2 linked regions of the Bradyrhizobium diazoefficiens genome follow. The protein of the gene in region 2 interacts with the protein of the main gene of each other region in a pairwise test. Links are inferred from orthologs where the notes say so. Each region holds a gene or a part of one and is shown on either strand. Other genes may lie near its edges. The genes, in order: cysK and cysE.

Region 1 (8,695 bases), 880 kb from region 2 along the record:
CTCGCGGCTGACGGCCTGGCGGTCCGCCGCGGCGTCCCCATCTGTCTCGCTGTGGAGGGTAGTGGGTGTGCCGTCCGCCGAGACGATCGCTCGGGCCGGCGCTGCGACGAGCAGCCCCAACGACAGGGCAATCGCCAGCAAGCCGTACATCCCTGGTCTCGATGCGCTCATGGTCCAAACCTTCGGCCGGCAGGTCTTGTACGGGTAGGTCTTGTGCGAGTAGCTCTTAGCCAACGAGTCTGCCGGATGTTCGTAAAGAAATCGCGGCCGACCGTGGGCAACGGCCGGCCGCGGAGCGCTGTGGCGGGCTGTACCCGTCGCGGCGATCCAAGCGGTTCGGTCCTCTTTTGGGGCTGGTGAAAAAAGTGGCCCGCACCGCTCTATAAACAAAACCATACCGTATCGTTTTATTTCGGTCAACGGAAAGACCCTCGTTCCCAGGGGATGGACGCGCAGTCTCACGGAAATGTCAGCGGGAGGAGCGGCGCCGTTGCGGAGCTTTGGCTGTGTCTTTTGCAGTTTCTTTGAGCCGGTCGGCGGGTCCGAGCGCGCCGGCCAGGAACAGCTTGATCGCCGCGCGCATCCGCTTTTCGGCGGCTTTGAATTCCATCGGCGTGCCGAACGTCGCCATGCGGTGAGTGTGGCCGACGACAACGTCGAGGAACACTTCGGCCGCGATCGTGGTGTCGTCGACGTCGAGCGCGCCTTGCGCCGCCAGATGGTCGAAGAAGCGCGTGGTCGTAGCGACGGCCTTGAGCCAGCCTTCTTCCTTGCCGAGCTTGGCGATGTCAGGGAAGTTGATGGCTTGCGACGTCATCATGCGGCTGAAGGCCATGGCGTCGGGCCCGCAGGTGAAATTGAGCATTTCGCGCCCGATCTCCACCAGCCGCTGTTCGACCGAAATGTCGGACGAGCTGCCCAGCTGCATCTCGGCTGCAGCCGACAGCGGCGCAAGCCAGCGCGCAATCTCGCGCCTCAGCACCGCCGTGAACAGCCCGCGCTTGTCGCCGTAACGGGAATAGACGGTCGGCTTGCTCACGCGAGCCGCTTCCGCTACCGCGTCGAGCGAGGTCGCATCAAATCCGCGGTCGAGGAACAGGCGGGTGGCGACCTCGATCAGCCGCTGATCGCGCTCGATCGCGGCACTCTTGGTCGGCCGGCCGCCGCGCGATTTCGAGGCCTCGCGCCGAGGTGCTGCCGTTCTTGCCTTGGCCACAGCCAATCCCATGCCCAATGATATGCCCAATGATTCCTGCGCGGTCGTGCCAGTGCTCGTAGCTGTATAACGCGCGGCAACCGGGGCGTCATCGCCAATCTGGCCGAATTGGCCGTATCGTCAACGGTCTCGCACCAACGGTGTTCCGCCGCGCGGACCTCACGGCATCCGCGAAGTCCAGGCCTGGCCGCCTGCCGCTTTCTCGTATCCGTACTGATAGAGCGCCCGCATATAGCCGGTGTCGAAGCCTTCGGACGGCGGCGCCGGATAATCGCGCTCGATATAAGAGAGATGGAAGCCGAGGTGGTTGCGCTGGGCGAAATCATAGGTCGAGAAGATGATCGAGCGCGTCTGCGATTGCGTGATCGAGGACAGGCTGCGTGAGGCGACATCGATCGTGCTGTTGGCGACGAGCTCGAAGTTGCGTTCGATCTTCTTGTTGACGAGGATGTAGATGTCCATCTTCGCGTTGCCAGGCAGGCGCCCCTGGAACAGCAGGGCCTCTGGCAAGGTCAGCACCGGCGCCGTCACGCCGCCGTCGACATGCATTTCCTGAAACCTGCGGCCCTGGCCTTCGGCCTCGATCAGGATCGGCGGAAATACCAGGGGAATGCTGGCGGACGCCGCCATCACGTCGCGAAACAGCTTTAACGCCTCGGGCGTGCCGACCGCGGCGATCTTGCCCATGTCCCAGATCGCGGTGCGCTGGGTGTCGAGATCGGTGGTGACCACCAAGAGCCGTCGGCCCTTGGCATTCTCGCGGGCGACCTGTGCCATGATCTCCGGCCCGACATAGCGCGCGACCAGCTCGCGCAGTCGCGTATTGCCGAACAGGCCGGAGCCGAACAGCACGCGGATGATGCTGGGATCGTTCAGCAGGCTTTCGGCGATGCCGCTGGTGTAGAGTTCTCGAATCGTAGCGTCATATTGCGATCCGAGGAAGGCAAAGGGAGCGATCAGGCCGCCGGTGCTCACGCCCGAGACGACGGAGAATGTCGGGCGGTTACGCGCCGCGGTCCAGCCGTTCAACACGCCGACGCCATAGGCGCCATCGGCACCGCCCCCTGATAGTGCCAGATAGGTTCTGCTCCCGGTCACCTTGTCCTGCTCGAAGCTGAACTTCGTGATGGGCTCGTCGGCGTAGCGCCGCAGGCCGTCGATATCGAGCACGCGCGAAGCACTCGCATCGGCCGCCGAATAGGGCGTGCGGGGGAGCGAGGTGCAGGAGGCGAGTGCCAGGCTGCACGCGAGTGCCAGCGATCTGATCAGGCGGGCGCCTGTCCGCCTTGTCCAACCATCGGGGAGGCTGGACATGTTAGTCGAGCAATTGGGGAGGGGCATCGGTCGGTGGCTGACGATCACGCATCTACGGCCGCCGGCAATTTGCCGCGGCGTCTCGTCCAGTCCCCGGCACTAAACTAAACTGTATCGTTTTATTTATCAAGCGTGATCGATATCACGTCCACGTCAGCGGTGTCCCAGTCTGGGGCAACGCGGTCCGAGCGGGTTGATCGACATGTCCCGACACGCAATAAGCACCGCCATGAATCTTCCTGATCCTGGTGTACCCAATCATTTCGAACTGCTCGCGACCGATGGCTCGGCGCGCACCGGCCGCCTGACCACGCCGCATGGCGTGGTGCGGACGCCGGCCTTCATGCCGGTCGGCACGGCCGGCGCCATGAAGGGCATGCATTGGCGCGAGGTGCGTGACGCCGGCGCCGACATCGTGCTCGGCAACACCTATCATCTGATGCTGCGTTCCGGCGCGGAGCGCATCAACGCCCTCGGCGGCCTGCAGCGGTTTACCGGCTGGAACGGGCCGATGCTGACGGATTCCGGTGGCTTCCAGGTGATGTCGCTGTCGGACCTGCGCAAGATCAGCGAGCACGCCGTCACCTTCCGCTCGCATATCGATGGCGCCAAGATCGAACTGTCGCCGGAGCGCTCGATCGAGGTGCAGCGCCTGCTCGGCTCCGACATCGCCATGCAGATGGACGAATGCGTGCGGCTGCCGGCGGAACGCGACGATATCGAGCGCGCGATGCAGCTGTCGCTGCGCTGGGCCGAGAGAAGCAAGCGAGCCTTCGAGAGCGCGCCCGACGGCTATATGCTGTTCGGCATCGTGCAGGGCGGCGACATCCCTCAGCTGCGCCATGTCAGCGCGCAAGGACTCGTCGAGATCGGCTTCCACGGCTATGCGATCGGCGGCCTTGCCGTCGGCGAGCCGCAGGCGGTGATGCTGGCGATGATCGACGAGACGGCGCCGGCGCTGCCGACCGACCGCCCGCGCTATTTGATGGGCGTCGGCACGCCCGACGACATTCTCGAGGCGGTGAAGCGCGGCGTCGACATGTTCGATTGCGTGATGCCGACGCGCAACGGCCGCCATGGCGTGGCCTTCACGCGCTTCGGTCAGGTCAATCTGCGCAACGCGCGCCACGCCGACGATCCGCGTCCGCTCGACGGGGAAAGCTCATGGCCGTCAGCGTGCAACTGCGCGCGCGCTTACCTGCACCACCTAGTCAAGGCCGGCGAGACGCTGGGGGCGATGCTGCTGTCCGAAATCAATGTCGCTTACTACCAGTTCCTGATGCAGGGCATCAGGGACGCGATCTCACACGGAACGTTCGACGAGTTCTATCAGCGTACGCGCGAGGGCTGGGCGAGGGGCGATATCGCCCCTCGGTAGAGCATGATGCGGAAAAGTGTGAAGCGGTTTTCCGATCAGATCATGCTCAAACAGCAAAGATCAATTGCAGACGAGCCGCTGCTTGACGGCGTGCTTGGTGACGAAGCCGTAGCCGCAAGTGTCGCAGGTCCAGAGATAGCTGATCACGTGGTCCGAGACGTAAGCGGAGGCTTCGGCGGCGACCATGGAGTCGGCGCACACGGGACAGGTGGGCAACTCACTGCAGCGCGGTTCGCGCCTTGGTGCGACGGTCGACAACACTTCAGCGACTGCTGACATCGTGGTGACCTCTCTGCTTCTAGACCTAAGTCTAACATAAGCAGAATCAGTTGACGAGGCCGCAACACAAATGCGTTGATTTTCTGCTAATTACAGCTCACGCGATTTTGCGATGCAGCGTACTTAACATGTACCGCATTGTCGCTTGTGTGTCGTCACAAGCTGTCCGTAACTGCGCAAACGCTGCGATAAATGCGCAAATTGTCGCTACAGGGAGTTCATCATGGACGCATCGTCCGAGAAGGCTGCAATGACCAGTGCATCGCACCAGCCCGGCCGCGGCCGGATCTATGATTCGATCGTCGAGGCTTTTGGCGACACGCCGATCGTGCGCCTGCGCCGGTTGCCGGGCATGCACGGCGTCAATGCGACCATTCTGGCAAAGCTTGAATATTTCAGTCCGGCTGCGAGCGTGAAGGACCGCATCGGCGCGGCCATGATCATCGCCATGGAGAAGGCGGGCATCATCAAGCCCGACACCGTGCTGATCGAGCCGACCTCCGGCAATACCGGCATCGCGCTCGCCTTCGTCGCGGCCTCGCGCGGCTACCGGCTGAAGCTGGTAATGCCGGAATCGATGTCGATCGAGCGACGCAAGATGCTGGCCTTCCTCGGCGCCGAGCTGGTGCTGACGCCGGCCGCGCAAGGCATGAAAGGCTCGATCGCCGCGGCCGAAGAACTTCTGAAGACGACGCCGAACTCGGTGATGCCGCAGCAGTTCAAGAATCTCGCCAATCCCGAGGTGCATCGTCGTACCACGGCGGAGGAGATCTGGAACGACACCGCCGGCAATATCGACTTCTTCGTCGCCGGCGTTGGTACTGGCGGCACCATCACCGGTGTCGGTCAGGTGCTGAAGCCGCGCAAGGCGTCGTTGCGCGTGGTTGCGGTCGAGCCCGAGGAGAGCCCGGTGCTGTCAGGCGGCCAGCACACGCCGCACAAGATCCAGGGCATCGGCGCGGGCTTCATTCCTGACATCCTCGACCGCTCCGTGATCGACGAGATCGTGAAGATCAACTCGACCACGGCGATCGAGATGTCGCGGGCGCTGGCGCGGCATGAGGGGATCCCGGGCGGCATCTCGTCCGGTGCTGCGATCGCCGCAGCGCTCGAGATCGGCAAGCGGCCGGAAGCTGCTGGAAAAACCATCCTGGCTATAGTGCCGTCCTTCGCCGAGCGGTATCTTTCGACAGTTATGTTTGAAGGAATCTGAGAGATGGCGGATCAACCGAGACGGCCACGTACGCTGGGCGATGCGCGGTCGGAGGCCGAGGCGGCGTTCAAGAAGGTGACGGCCAAGGTCGCCGTGGCGCCGCCGAAGCAGAACGTGGCGCCGGGGGTCAAGGAGCAGGTCACGCTGCGCATTGACCAGGACGTGCTGGAGCATTTCCAGGCGGGCGGCCCCGGCTGGCAGGACCGCATCAACGAGGCGCTGCGGAAGGCTGCGGGGAAGTAGCCAACCTCTGATGGAGTATGCGGCGGCACGGTCGTACCAACGAAAAAGCCCGGCGCGAGCCGGGCTTTTGTGTTCTGAGAGTTCGGTCTCGCCTCAGCGGCGGAACATGCCGCCCATCATGCCGCCGACGACGCCGCCCATGAAGGCCGCGCCGGCATCGCCGCCGCCGCTGTGACGGGGCGCGGGTGCGGGTGCGCTCTGGGCTTGCGCGGGGGCACGTCGGGCCGGCTTCGCGCTGTCATCGCTTGCGGTCGGCGCCGACGCCACGATCTCGGAGAGCAGGGCCTTGTGCTGGAGCTTGTTGAGGAAGCCGGTCGAGGGATAGCTGCGGGCGGCCTGCCAGCGCTTGAGCACGGTGCGGGTCTCGTCGTTGAACGCGCCGGTCACCTTGGTGTCGAAGCCGAGCCCGTTGAGGCGGCGCTGCACGTCGCGGCGCTGACCCTTGTCGAGGCCGATCTGGTCCTCGGTGAGCTGGCTGGCGTCATCGGTGAAGGTCGCGGGATCGACGCCGGCATTGAGGTTGCGGGTCGTGGTCGACGGCCCGTTCTGGATCGCCGCAAGCCGCGCCAGCGCTAAGGCCTTGAACTGGCCGTTCGGATAGGCCGAGAGGTAGGCGTTGAGCTCTTCCGGCTTGTTGGTTTCCTTGACCGAGCGCCAATATTCGAGCTCGACACCGTCGGAGCTGCTGCTGGCAGCCGCCGCTGGCGTGCGGCTCGAGGCGGTCGGTGCCGCGTTGGCGACCTGCTGGGTCTGCTGCGCCGGGTTGAGATAGACGGCGCCGATCAAATTGGTGTGGCCCCAGGGAAGCTGACCCTTGTGGGTCTCTTCATTGACCTGGGCGCGCACCGAGGTCATCGCCTGCTGGATCTCGATGCCCGGCTTGGTGATGTTGTCGATCAGCGCGCGGGTGAACGGGCTGTTATTGCCCTCCTGGCCATCGAGCGCGGTCTGGCCCGGGCCCGTGGCAAACGCGATCAGCGTGCCTTCGCCAGACTTCATTTCAGCCAGACCGCTTTGCACGTTGACGCTGCGGGTCGCCGAGTTCGACTTGATCTTGGCGGCAAAGGGATTGTCGCGGCAGGCGTCGAGGAAGACCAGCTTCACCTTGGCGTCGCCCATGGTCTGGTCGAGCGTCAGGTCGATATTGATGGCGGCGCCGAGCTTGACGTCCATTTCCGACTTGATGTCGGCATCGACGGGCAGAAGATAGTTGCTGCCGCCGACAGCGATGCCGTGACCGGCATAATAGAACACCGCGACATCGGAGCCCTGCGCCTTGCGGCCGAAGTCGAGCAGCTTTTCCGTCATCTGGTCGCGGGTGAGGTTGGACCCTTCGATCACCTCGAAGCCGACATTGCGCAGCGTCGACGCCATCGCCTTGGCGTCGATCGGCGGGTTCGGCAATTGTGCGACATTCTTGTAGGCGCCGTTGCCGACGACGAAGGCGACGCGGCGATCGGCCTTGGCGGCGCTGACCGACAGTGCCATGCACATCAGCGAAATAATGATCGTGAGAGTGCGCATCTGAAATCCCCAACAGAATCGAATGACAGGCAGCAACAAATTGGCGTCGAATTTACACGAAAGCGACCGTCTTCGCGCTAGCAAAACGACAGTTCACTCAACTCACCAACCCGCTGCTCCGTGACCGAGTGTGCACGATGGAAGCGCTCTCGAACGTGATCCAAATCACCCTCGACCATTGGATTTGTCGCGTCAGGCCGCGTGCGGGTTCATTGCGCGCGGGCGGGAACCGGGGCGGGCGGCTTCAAATTCAGGAGATTGCCGCACAGGATCAGGGCCGCGCCAAGCACGGTCCAGGTGTCGAGCCGCTCGGAATAAAGCAGCCAACCGGCGGTCGCGGTCAGGGGGACCCGCAGGAAGTCCATGGGTACGACGATGGTGGCGTCGGCGTAGCGCATCGCGCTGGCGAGGCAGTAGTGCGAGAAGGTGCCGCAGACGGCAATGACGCCCAACCAGGCCCAGACATAGGCCGACGGCCAGGTCCAGACGAACAGCGTCGGCACGAAGCCTGCGACCGATTGCACGACGATCATCCAGAACAGAATCGAGAGCGCGCTTTCGGTGCGGCTCAGTGATTTGACCAGCGCCATCGAGACGCCAAAGCCCATGGCGGCGCCGAGCGCGATCAGCTGGCCCGGATTGATCTCGCCGGTGGCGGGCCGGACGATGACGATCACGCCGACGAGACCGAGCACGATGGCCGTGATCTTCCACGGAGTCATGCGCTCGGACAGGAAGCTCGCCGCGAGGATCGCCGTCCAGATCGGCATGGTGAATTCGATCGCTACCACCTGGCCGATCGGGATCAGTGTCAGCGCGAAGAACCAGCCGAGCTGGGCGACGTAGTGCACGAAGTTGCGCGCGATATGTTGCGGCAGGCGCTGTGTCCTCAGCACCCTGAAGCCGCCCGCGCGGTAGATGATCGGCAAAAGCAGCACGAAGCCTGCCAGCGAGCGCACCTCCATGATCTCAAAGACGTTCAGTTCGCGCGTGGCTTCGCGTCCGGCTACCGCCATGATCAGCATCAGCGACAGCCAGCCGGCCATCCAGAAGGCTGCCATGGATTTGGACGGTGTCGTGCTCATGCGGGAAGCAGGAATCCTGGGGGAGGGCCGGTATCGGCGACATCGCCGCCGTTTGCAACGGCCAAATCTGCCGGTGCAGCGATGCATTTCGGCGGCAATTACGAGCCTGACATGGCGGCCGCATAAAAAAATCGATCCGGCGGGGTTCGCCGGATCGATTGTCGTGTCACCGTACTGCCTTATCTCGACATCGAGATGTTGGCGCCGCGGAATTGGCTGTCCGCGCGGATGGTGACGATCTGCTTGTTGCCGCTCGTCCTCAGTGCAATGTTGGCGTTGAAGCTGGCGGTCGAGGCCACCACCTCGAAGTTTCCGCCGCCACCACGCCCCTGCAAGGCGCCGCTGATGTTGCGGCTCGCCTCGCTCCAGCTTCCGGTGATGGCGCTGCCCTCGGCCTTGACGTTGGCGCTGAGGTTGAACTTGTAGGCGTCGCTGGCGCAGGT
Region 2 (8,665 bases):
CACGCCCTCCTGCAACAGCCCGAAACCGGCGGGCCGTTGCGACATCGCCTGGTATCCGTTTGCGAGCGCGCCCGCGAGCGCGAAGCCGATGCAGATCGAGAAGAGAGTGTTGAAAGCTTCAGGTGTCATCGGAAGTCCGCCCATACGCAACGCGAGGTGCTTTCCTGTGACAAATCGTGCCGGTTAACGCTACATTATCCTTAAGCGAAGGTTAACGCTGGCGCCCGGCCCGCGCAGAGCTCTCCCCCGTTCCCGGTAGCCGGGAACCTTCCGCGAAATCGCCGCCGCGTGGCATATTCGCCGGTGATTCGTCGGCCACCGGCCGACCTCCCGGGCCATTTGCGCGACGTCATGACGGTGTTTTCGGCAACCTCCCCTCGCTCTTCCAAGACAAGCGCAAGGACAAGCGCAAGGACGCGCGCCCGGGCGCATCTCGTCCCGTTTGCGCTCACCGGTGTATTCGCGGCGAGCGCGATCGCGCTGGTCGCCTATCTCTTGTGGCCGACCTGGAGCACCGGCGGCGCGGACGCGCCGGACAAGCTGCCGGTCAGCGTCGGCGGAACGCTGTTCAACCTGCCGATCTCGGCGATCCGGATGAAGATCCAGCGGCACTCCGGACCGCAGGAGCGCATCGATCTCGATTTCCTCTATCCCTCGCTGGACGCGCCTAACGGACCGCGGCACGTGACTGCCGACAGCGTGGACACGGCCATGCAGCCGATCGACCGCATCTTCCTGTCGATATCGGCGCATCACGATGCGCTGTCGCCCCAGCAGCGAACCGCGACGATCTATCCGCGCTATTTCGACCAGGCTGCGGCAACGCCGGGCGATGGGCTGACGATGCGGATGTTCCGCAGCGACACGCCCTATGGCAGCGAGGATTTCTATTCCGCGACGAGCCCCGCCCTCGCCGCGCGCTGCACGCGCGATGCAGCCACGCCCGGCATGTGCCTGTCCGAGCGCCGCGTCGGCGGCGCCGACCTCACCTTCCGCTTTCCGCGCAGCTGGCTGTCGCAATGGCGCGACGTCGCGGACGCGATGGAGCGGCTGATAACGCAGTTGCGCGGGCCGCGGAGCTGAACGCGGAGCCAGCCCGACAAAAAGTCGAAAACAACCCCATGCACAGTAGACAGGCATGGGCATGGCTTCGTTTTTTTCGAAGACGAGCTTGACCCGTCGGGCAAAACAGGGGCACACTGGGCATCGTGGGGAATTTGATTTGAATGATGCGGTCACGCATCCCGGCTCGGCGCCCCGTTGACTGGATGGCGCAGGGATGTGTGACAAGCATCACTGATCGTGGATTGCATTTGGCCATTCTGCGAATAATCTGACGCGATTGCATTCGGGGGCTGGAATGCGGCTTCGGCTGTTTGTTTTGTTGATTGTTTCGACTTGGTTTGCGACCTGGCTTGGGACCGGCTCCGCACAGGCCGAAAGGCGCGTCGCGCTCGTCATGGGCAACTCGGCTTACAAGAACGTGGCGAGGCTGGCGAACCCCGCGAACGATGCCGCGCTGGTCGGCGGCATGTTCAGGAAGGCCGGCTTCGATACGGTCGATGTCAAGCTCGACCTGAACGTCGCCGAGATGCGCAAGGCGCTGCGCGATTTTGGTGGCAAGGCGCGCGAGGCCGACGTTGCGGTGGTCTATTATGCCGGCCACGGAATTGAGCTCGACGGGACGAATTATCTGATCCCCACCGATGCGACGCTCGAGACCGACAGCGACGTCCTCGACGAAACGCTGCCGTTGGACCGCGCCCTGTTCGCGGTCGAGCCTGCCAAGCAGCTCCGACTCGTCATCCTGGATGCCTGTCGCGACAACCCGTTCGCCAAGACCATGAAGCGGACGATCGCCGCCCGGGCAATTGGGCGTGGCCTTGCCAAGGTCGAGCCGACCAGCCCGAACACCATGATTGCCTTCGCGGCGAAGGCCGGCTCGACCGCCTCGGACGGCGACGCGAAGAACAGCCCGTTTGCCACCGCTCTCGTCGAGCGTCTGCCGATGCCGGGCCTCGACCTCCGCAAGGCGTTCGGCTTCGTGCGCGACGACGTCCTCAAGACCACCGGCTACAAGCAGGAGCCGTATGTGTACGGCTCGCTCGGCGGCGACGATGTTTCGCTGGTGCCGGCCAAACCGGCAGCAGCGCCGGGCCCGCAAGCCAATCCCCAGGACAGCGTGCGCCGGGACTATGAGCTGGCGCTCCAGGCGGGAAACCGAGACGCATGGGAAGCATTCCTGCAGGCCTATCCCGACGGATTCTATGCGGGCCTCGCCCGCGCGCAACTGAAGAACGTCGCGGCCGAGGAGGCGCGCGCAATTGCGGCCGCGAAGGCACGCCAAGCCGAAGACGAAAAGGCAAGGCTCGCAGCCGAGCGTGCCAACAAGGCCGAGCAGGAGAAAGCGGCCGCCGCCGCCAAGGCCGCCGAAAACGTCCGCCTTGCCGCGGAAAAGGCCAAGCAGATCGAGGAGGCCAAGGCGGCCGCAGCCGAGCAGCGCCGCAAGGACGCCGAGGCCGCGGTCGCGAAAGCGTTGGCCGACAAGCAAGCCGCTGAGAAGGCGCTTGCCGACAAGATCGCGAACGACAAGGCTGCCGCAGAGAAGCAAGCTGCCGAGAAGCAGCAAGTCGCCGATAGCGCACAGAAGGTTGCAGCCGTTGCGCCGACCTCATCGCAGCCGAGCTTGTCCCCCGCAGACACGGCAAAGCTCGTTCAGTCCGAGCTGCGCCGCGTCGGCTGTCTGGCCACCGCTGCCGATGGCGACTGGAATGCGTCATCGCAACGCTCGCTGACGCTGTTCAACAAATATGCCGGGACGAAGTTCGACGCCAAGGTCGCGAGCTTCGACGCGCTCGACGCGATCAAGGCCAAGCCGGGCCGGGTCTGCCCGCTGGTGTGCGATCATGGCTTCAAAGCCGACGGCGACGCTTGCGTGAAGATCGCATGCCGCGCCGGCTATCGCATCAACGATGACAATGAATGCGAGAAGGTCCAGGACAAGAAGCCGGTTGCGACCCGCGAGGATGCCAAGAAGCGAGACGACCAAAGGAAGAACGGCGAGGCCGCGCCCGCGAAGCCGCAAGCAACCGGACAAATGATTTGCAACAACGCGGGTTGTCGTCCGGTTCAGCCTGGCTGTCGCGCACAACAGGCCAGTCCTACCGATCTATGGCGGCGGGGGGGAATAGTGGAAGTTTGTAATTAGCTTCGGCACCGCAGGTACAGGCTTCAAGAGGCTACGCTGACAGTGCGCCAAATCCGCTGATTTTGCGCGACCGCCACCGTCTTCTCGTTGACCTACATCTAATGTGACTGAGTGTCGCCGTAATGGCCGCGCTCTTCGCCATGAACGAATAGCTGCGCCATCCAGCGCCAAAGCGCAGGACGTATCGTCATCTCGTTGGCGAGCAGATTGACTGAACCGCCTTGCGCGGGATCGACTGCTTGATACCCCTTACCGTCACGAAATCATTGCGGCGACCGATATGACCGATGCAGCAGAAAACTTGCCACCAGGCGCCCAACTCCTGGGACGCGAATGGATTGGCACTGACGAGAGCGGGCATGCCGTGATCCGCTTCCAGGCTCAGGTCGCGTTCACCAACAGGCACGGGACCGTCCAGGGCGGATTTCTCGCGGCGATGCTGGACTCCGCCACCGGGGCTTGCGGGCTCGCAAGACTCTCGCCTGACCTGACCGTGGTCACCAGGAGCCTCGACACGCGCTTCCTGAGACCTGCGGCGGTGGGAGCCATTACGGCGCGGGCGCGGGTGATCGAGCAGACGGAGCACGACATGGTCGTGCAAGCCGAGCTCATCGATGCGGAGGGCATTACGGTCGCCGACGCCACGGCGCGGCTGCGGATTCTGGCAAAGAAATAGAGTTGTGAGGCCGCGACGGCGGTCGCGGGGATAGGATCCGTCATTGCGAGCGAAGCGAAGCAATCCAGGCTGCATCCGCGGAGGGACTCTGGATTGCTTCGCGTCGCTCGCAATGACGAGAGAGAGTGGCTATTCCTGATCGACCAGATCGTCTTCCAGGATCGCCATCTGGAACTGGAACGAGCGATCATCGTCCTCGTCGTCAACGAACAGCACGCCGATGAACTCCTCGCCGATATAGACCTCGGCGGAGTCGTCCTTCTTCGGCCGCGGCACGACGCGGATCTTGGGATTGCCGAATACGCGCTTCAAATACGCATCTAACTTTCTGACTTCTTTGACGTCCACGGCAAGTCTCCGATCAAAATTGGTCGGCGGGTTTTAGGACGAGACGCGGCCAACCGCCAGCATGAATCGCCAAAGAATTTGGGGACGAAAAGGGCCGGAATATCCGGCCCTTAACGCGCTAGTCTCAAAGCCCCAGCGCGTTGATCATCTGGTCCATGGTGCGCGACGGCTCGGCACAGCCGGCTTCGCCCACGATCTTGGCCGGCACGCCCGCGACCGTGACGTTGTGCGGCACCGGCTTGACCACGACCGAGCCTGCGGCGATGCGCGCGCAATGGCCGATCTCGATATTGCCGAGGATTTTTGCACCGGCGCCGATCAGCACGCCGTGGCGGATCTTGGGATGACGGTCCTCGTTCTCCTTGCCGGTGCCGCCGAGCGTGACGCCGTGCAGGATCGAGACGTCGTCCTCGATCACCGCGGTCTCGCCGCAGACGAAACCGGTGGCGTGGTCGAGGAAAATGCCGCGGCCGATGCGCGCGGCGGGATTGATGTCGGTCTGGAACACCGCGGAAGCGCGGCTCTGCAGATAATACGCAAAATCCTTGCGGCCCTTCAGATAGAGCCAGTGCGCGAGGCGATGGGTCTGGAGCGCGTGAAAGCCCTTGAAGTAGAGCAAGGGATCGATGAAGCGCGAGGTGGCGGGATCGCGGTCGTAGACGGCGACGAGATCGGCGCGGAAGGCGTTGCCGAGATCGGGATCCTCGCGCAGCGCTTCGTCATAGGTCTGGCGCACCAGATCGCCGGAGAACGCGGCGTGATCGAGCCGGTCGGCGACGCGGTGGACCACCGAATCCTCGAGGCGGCTGTGGTGCAGCACCGTCGAATAGATGAAGGTCGCAAGCTCGGGCTCGCGATGGACGATGTCCTCCGCCTCGCCGCGGATCCGGTCCCAGATCGGATCGAGCGTTGCGAGCTTTCCTCCCGGATTGACCTGATGCACTGCCATGGGATCTGCTCTTTCGAATTGGCTCGTTTGGCTGGCTCTATAGCACAGTCTAGGCGGCAAAGTCCTGACGGGCTTGCCTGAGAGTGAACAGTGCCTTGCCCCGCGAAAGCATACCAACGCGTTGAAACACAATAGGTTCTCGGAACGCCCCAAGCGGCAAGGTCGGCTCAAAATGGTCAGAGTCTCGCCAAATTCAAGCCGGGCGGCGTCAAACTATTGGTGAATTTCGTCCCGAACGTTATTGCGGTCATGGTCTGTCGGGGACGGGGAGCGGATTTGAGCATCACCACCGATATTTTGCGCGCCCGCGCCGCCGGGTCGTTCTGGCTGCAGCTGGCGGCGGTGGCTCTGCCCCTCCTCCTGATCGCGCCGGCATTCTGGAACGGATATCCGCTGTTGCAATGGGATACCGGCGGCTATCTGGCGCGCTGGTACGAAGGCTATCTCGTTCCCAGCCGGTCCACCGTGTTCGGTCTCTATCTGCATTATGGCGAGAATTTCGGCTTCTGGATCAACCTCGCGGTCCAGTCGCTGGCGACGTTGTGGCTGTTGCAGCTGACGCTGCGCGTGCTCGGCCTGATGCAGACATTCCGCTTCGTCGCGATCAGCCTGCTGCTGATCCTGTCGACGGCCCTGCCCTGGCTCGCCAGCATGCTGCTCACCGACATCTTTGCGGGACTGTCGATCCTGTCGCTGTTCCTGCTGATCGTTGGTGCAAGCCGGACCTCGGTGCTCGAAAAAATCTCGCTGTTCGCCTTCACCGCCTTTGCCGCCGCGACCCACAGCGCCACGCTCGGCGTGCTGCTCGGGCTCTGCGTCGCCGGCTGGATGATGCAGCCGTTCCTCGGGCGCCGTCTCCCGATTGCCGGGCTGGCGCAGGCGAGCCTCACGATCGTCGCGGGCGGCCTGATGCTGATCGCGGCCAACCACGCGCTGTCGGGCAAATGGGCCTGGACGCCCGGCGGCACCGGCGTCGCGTTCGGCCGTATGATGCAGGACGGCATTGTCGCGCGATTCCTGAGCGACAATTGCCCGCGCGAAAAGTTCAAGCTCTGTCCCTATCGCGACGAGCTGCCGGCGACGGCCGATGAATTCCTGTGGGGCAAGAGCATGTTCAACACGCTCGGCCGCTTCGAAGGCATGAACGACGAGATGGGGGCCATCGTCGTGCAATCGCTCGCCGACTATCCGGCCTGGCAAGCCGGCGCGGCCTTGCGCGCGATGGGGCAGCAATTGCTGCATGTGGCGACCGGCGAAGGCGCCAGTGTCTGGATTCCGCACACCTACGGCATCATCGAGCGCTACATCCCGACGCAGGTCGCGCCGATGCGCGCGGCGCGCCAGCAGAATTGGGGCCTCGATTTCGACTACATCAACTGGCTGCACGTGCCGGTCGCACTGGTCTCGATGCTGGGTCTGCTCGCACTGCTCGGACACGCGCTCGCCCATCGAAGGCTCGACGACCTGACGCTGCTGGCGGCCACGGTGACGCTGGCCCTGCTCGGCAACGCCTTCATCTGCGGCGTGATCTCGGGCCCGCACGACCGCTACGGCGCGCGCATGGTGTGGGTTGCGACCTTCGTGGTGCTGATGGCGCTGTTTCGATCGATCGGCGACGACGACGACGAAGAGCCGGCGGATGAGGCCTCAGCCGCGGCGCGACAGGAAGTCGAGCACGCCGGTCTTGTAGACCTTGTCGCCGACCGCGCGCATGTGGTCGCGGCCCGGAATATCGAGCACGTCCGAGCCGGGGATGATCGCAGCTAACGCGCTGGCCGAACCCGCAACGTCATCGGTCGAGCCGACCGCGATCAGCACGGGCACGTCGATGCGCGCGGCCTCGCCCCTGGTCATGAGATCGCGCGTGCCACGCAGGCAGGCAGCGAGCGCACGGCGATCGGAGCGGGTCTGATCGGCGAAGGCGCGAAAGGTGCGGCCGACGGGATCGGTGACGTCGTCGAGCGAGGGCGCTTCCAGCGCCTTCGCCACGTTCTCGCCGGGCCCGGTGCCCTCGATCAGGCCGCCGATGCCGATGCCGCCGAGGATCGCCGAGCGCAGCCGCTGCGGCTCGTTCAGGCCGAGCCAGGCCGTCATCCGCCCGCCCATCGAATAGCCCATGATGTCGGCCTGCGGGATGGCGAGATGGTCCATCAGCGCGAGCACGTCGCCGGCCATGGTGGGAATCGAGTACTGCGCGGGCTCGTAGAGTTTTGCGCTTTCGCCATGACCGCGATTGTCCAGGGCAATGACGCGGCGGCCGTTCTTGCGCAGTTCCGAGACCCAGGTCGGATAGACCCAGTTCACGTTCTTGCTCGAGGCAAAGCCGTGCACCAGGATGATCGGATCGCCCTCGCCTTCGTCGAGATAGGCAATTTCAACGGCGCCGTTGTGAAAGCTCGGCATCATCAGTTCCGCAGTGTTTTGGGGATGGGTTGATCTTAGGCCGTGACGGCCGTGTTTGCCAGAGCGGCCTCAGCAGCGATCCGCGCCTGACGCAGCCTCCGCGCCCGCCTGCGATCGCACCAGGCTTGTGTCAGGCGCTCGGTGGTCGCCTTGATCGAGGATAACAGGCCGAACAGTGTCAACGCTGCGCCGAATAGCCAGAGCGTGAGATCGAACGCGCCGCCGAGGAGCAGCAGCGCGCCGCGGCCGAGCACCTTCATGATCGCGCGTGTCTTGCTTCCTTGCGCTTCCGCAAGCCGCGCCGCGCGCGCGACATCCTTCGGACCCTCGGCGATGCGCAGCGTGTCCATGGCGCCGCGCGTGCCGGTCTTCTCGGCCACGCGCGTGACGTCCTTGCCGAGCCGGACCAGCGCACCGGCCTTCTCGACGCGGAACGCGGCCTTGATCGCGCTCACCGTCTCACCCGGGCGGAACACCGAACCCTTGGAAACAGCGTTCTGAAGCATCGGCGTATCGACCACTTCGCGCGCCGACCGGCCGGCCCATGCGGCGAGACCTTCGCCGAGCCGCCCGACCTTGCGGGCATCCTTCACCAGTGTCAGCCCGGCGCGCACCGGCGCGGCACCGCCGGCCGACACATAGGTCACCGCCGTCACCGCGAGGCCCGCGGTCGCAAGGCCGAGCACGAGGCGATCGGTGTTCTCGCCCATGGCGAGATGCTTGCTTTCACGGATGACGTCCCTGATATCGCCGATCACGAAGAGATCGCCGGCCACCGTTCCCGAGAGACTCGCGACGTCGTCGGCATTGCCGGTGACGAGCCCGGTGGCAAAGCGCTTGGCGAAATGCGAGGTGGAGTTTTCGATTTTGACGGCATCGCTGACCCGGCTCAGGAGATCCTCGGGCAGCGCGATGTTGCGGTCACGCGCGAGCGCGACAAAACTGTCGGCGAGATCGGCATCGGAGGCCGCAAGCGCCGCCTCGATATTGTCCTGAACCAGGCGCTCGTTGTGCGCCAGAGCCGCATCGAGCTTGAGCTCGGACAGCGCCGCCGGATCGTCCTGGGCGGCGAGAACAGCGC

Evidence for each region.
Region 1: the proteins of cysE (region 2) and cysK interact in binary tests that used the Escherichia coli proteins (3 or more experiments, as listed by UniProt). The link is inferred for Bradyrhizobium diazoefficiens from one-to-one orthologs.

The regions. Positions count from the first base shown.
Region 1 is NZ_CP067102.1:4,317,980-4,326,674, forward strand. The notes cover bases 3,563-6,405. They hold cysK (cysteine synthase A), read left to right. Parts: upstream 3,563-4,410; coding sequence 4,411-5,400; downstream 5,401-6,405. Other genes in these bases: tgt (tRNA guanosine(34) transglycosylase Tgt), read left to right, coding at 3,563-3,908; JJC00_RS20185 (hypothetical protein), read right to left, coding at 3,969-4,187; JJC00_RS20195 (BrnA antitoxin family protein), read left to right, coding at 5,404-5,643; JJC00_RS20200 (caspase family protein), read right to left, coding at 5,737-6,405. Outside these bases: JJC00_RS20165 (PepSY domain-containing protein), read right to left, coding at 1-171; JJC00_RS20170 (TetR/AcrR family transcriptional regulator), read right to left, coding at 470-1,228; JJC00_RS20175 (patatin-like phospholipase family protein), read right to left, coding at 1,376-2,530; more of tgt, read left to right, coding at 2,760-3,562; more of JJC00_RS20200, read right to left, coding at 6,406-7,167; JJC00_RS20205 (DMT family transporter), read right to left, coding at 7,377-8,252; JJC00_RS20210 (hypothetical protein), read right to left, coding at 8,432-8,695.
Region 2 is NZ_CP067102.1:3,434,576-3,443,240, reverse strand. The notes cover bases 3,270-6,082. They hold cysE (serine O-acetyltransferase), read right to left. Parts: upstream 5,182-6,082; coding sequence 4,357-5,181; downstream 3,270-4,356. Other genes in these bases: JJC00_RS15730 (hypothetical protein), read left to right, coding at 5,458-6,082; JJC00_RS15740 (DUF3126 family protein), read right to left, coding at 4,014-4,232; JJC00_RS15745 (PaaI family thioesterase), read left to right, coding at 3,489-3,884. Outside these bases: JJC00_RS15760 (DUF6949 family protein), read right to left, coding at 1-129; JJC00_RS15755 (hypothetical protein), read left to right, coding at 352-1,083; JJC00_RS15750 (caspase family protein), read left to right, coding at 1,361-3,208; more of JJC00_RS15730, read left to right, coding at 6,083-6,948; JJC00_RS15725 (alpha/beta fold hydrolase), read right to left, coding at 6,829-7,584; JJC00_RS15720 (hypothetical protein), read right to left, coding at 7,620-8,665.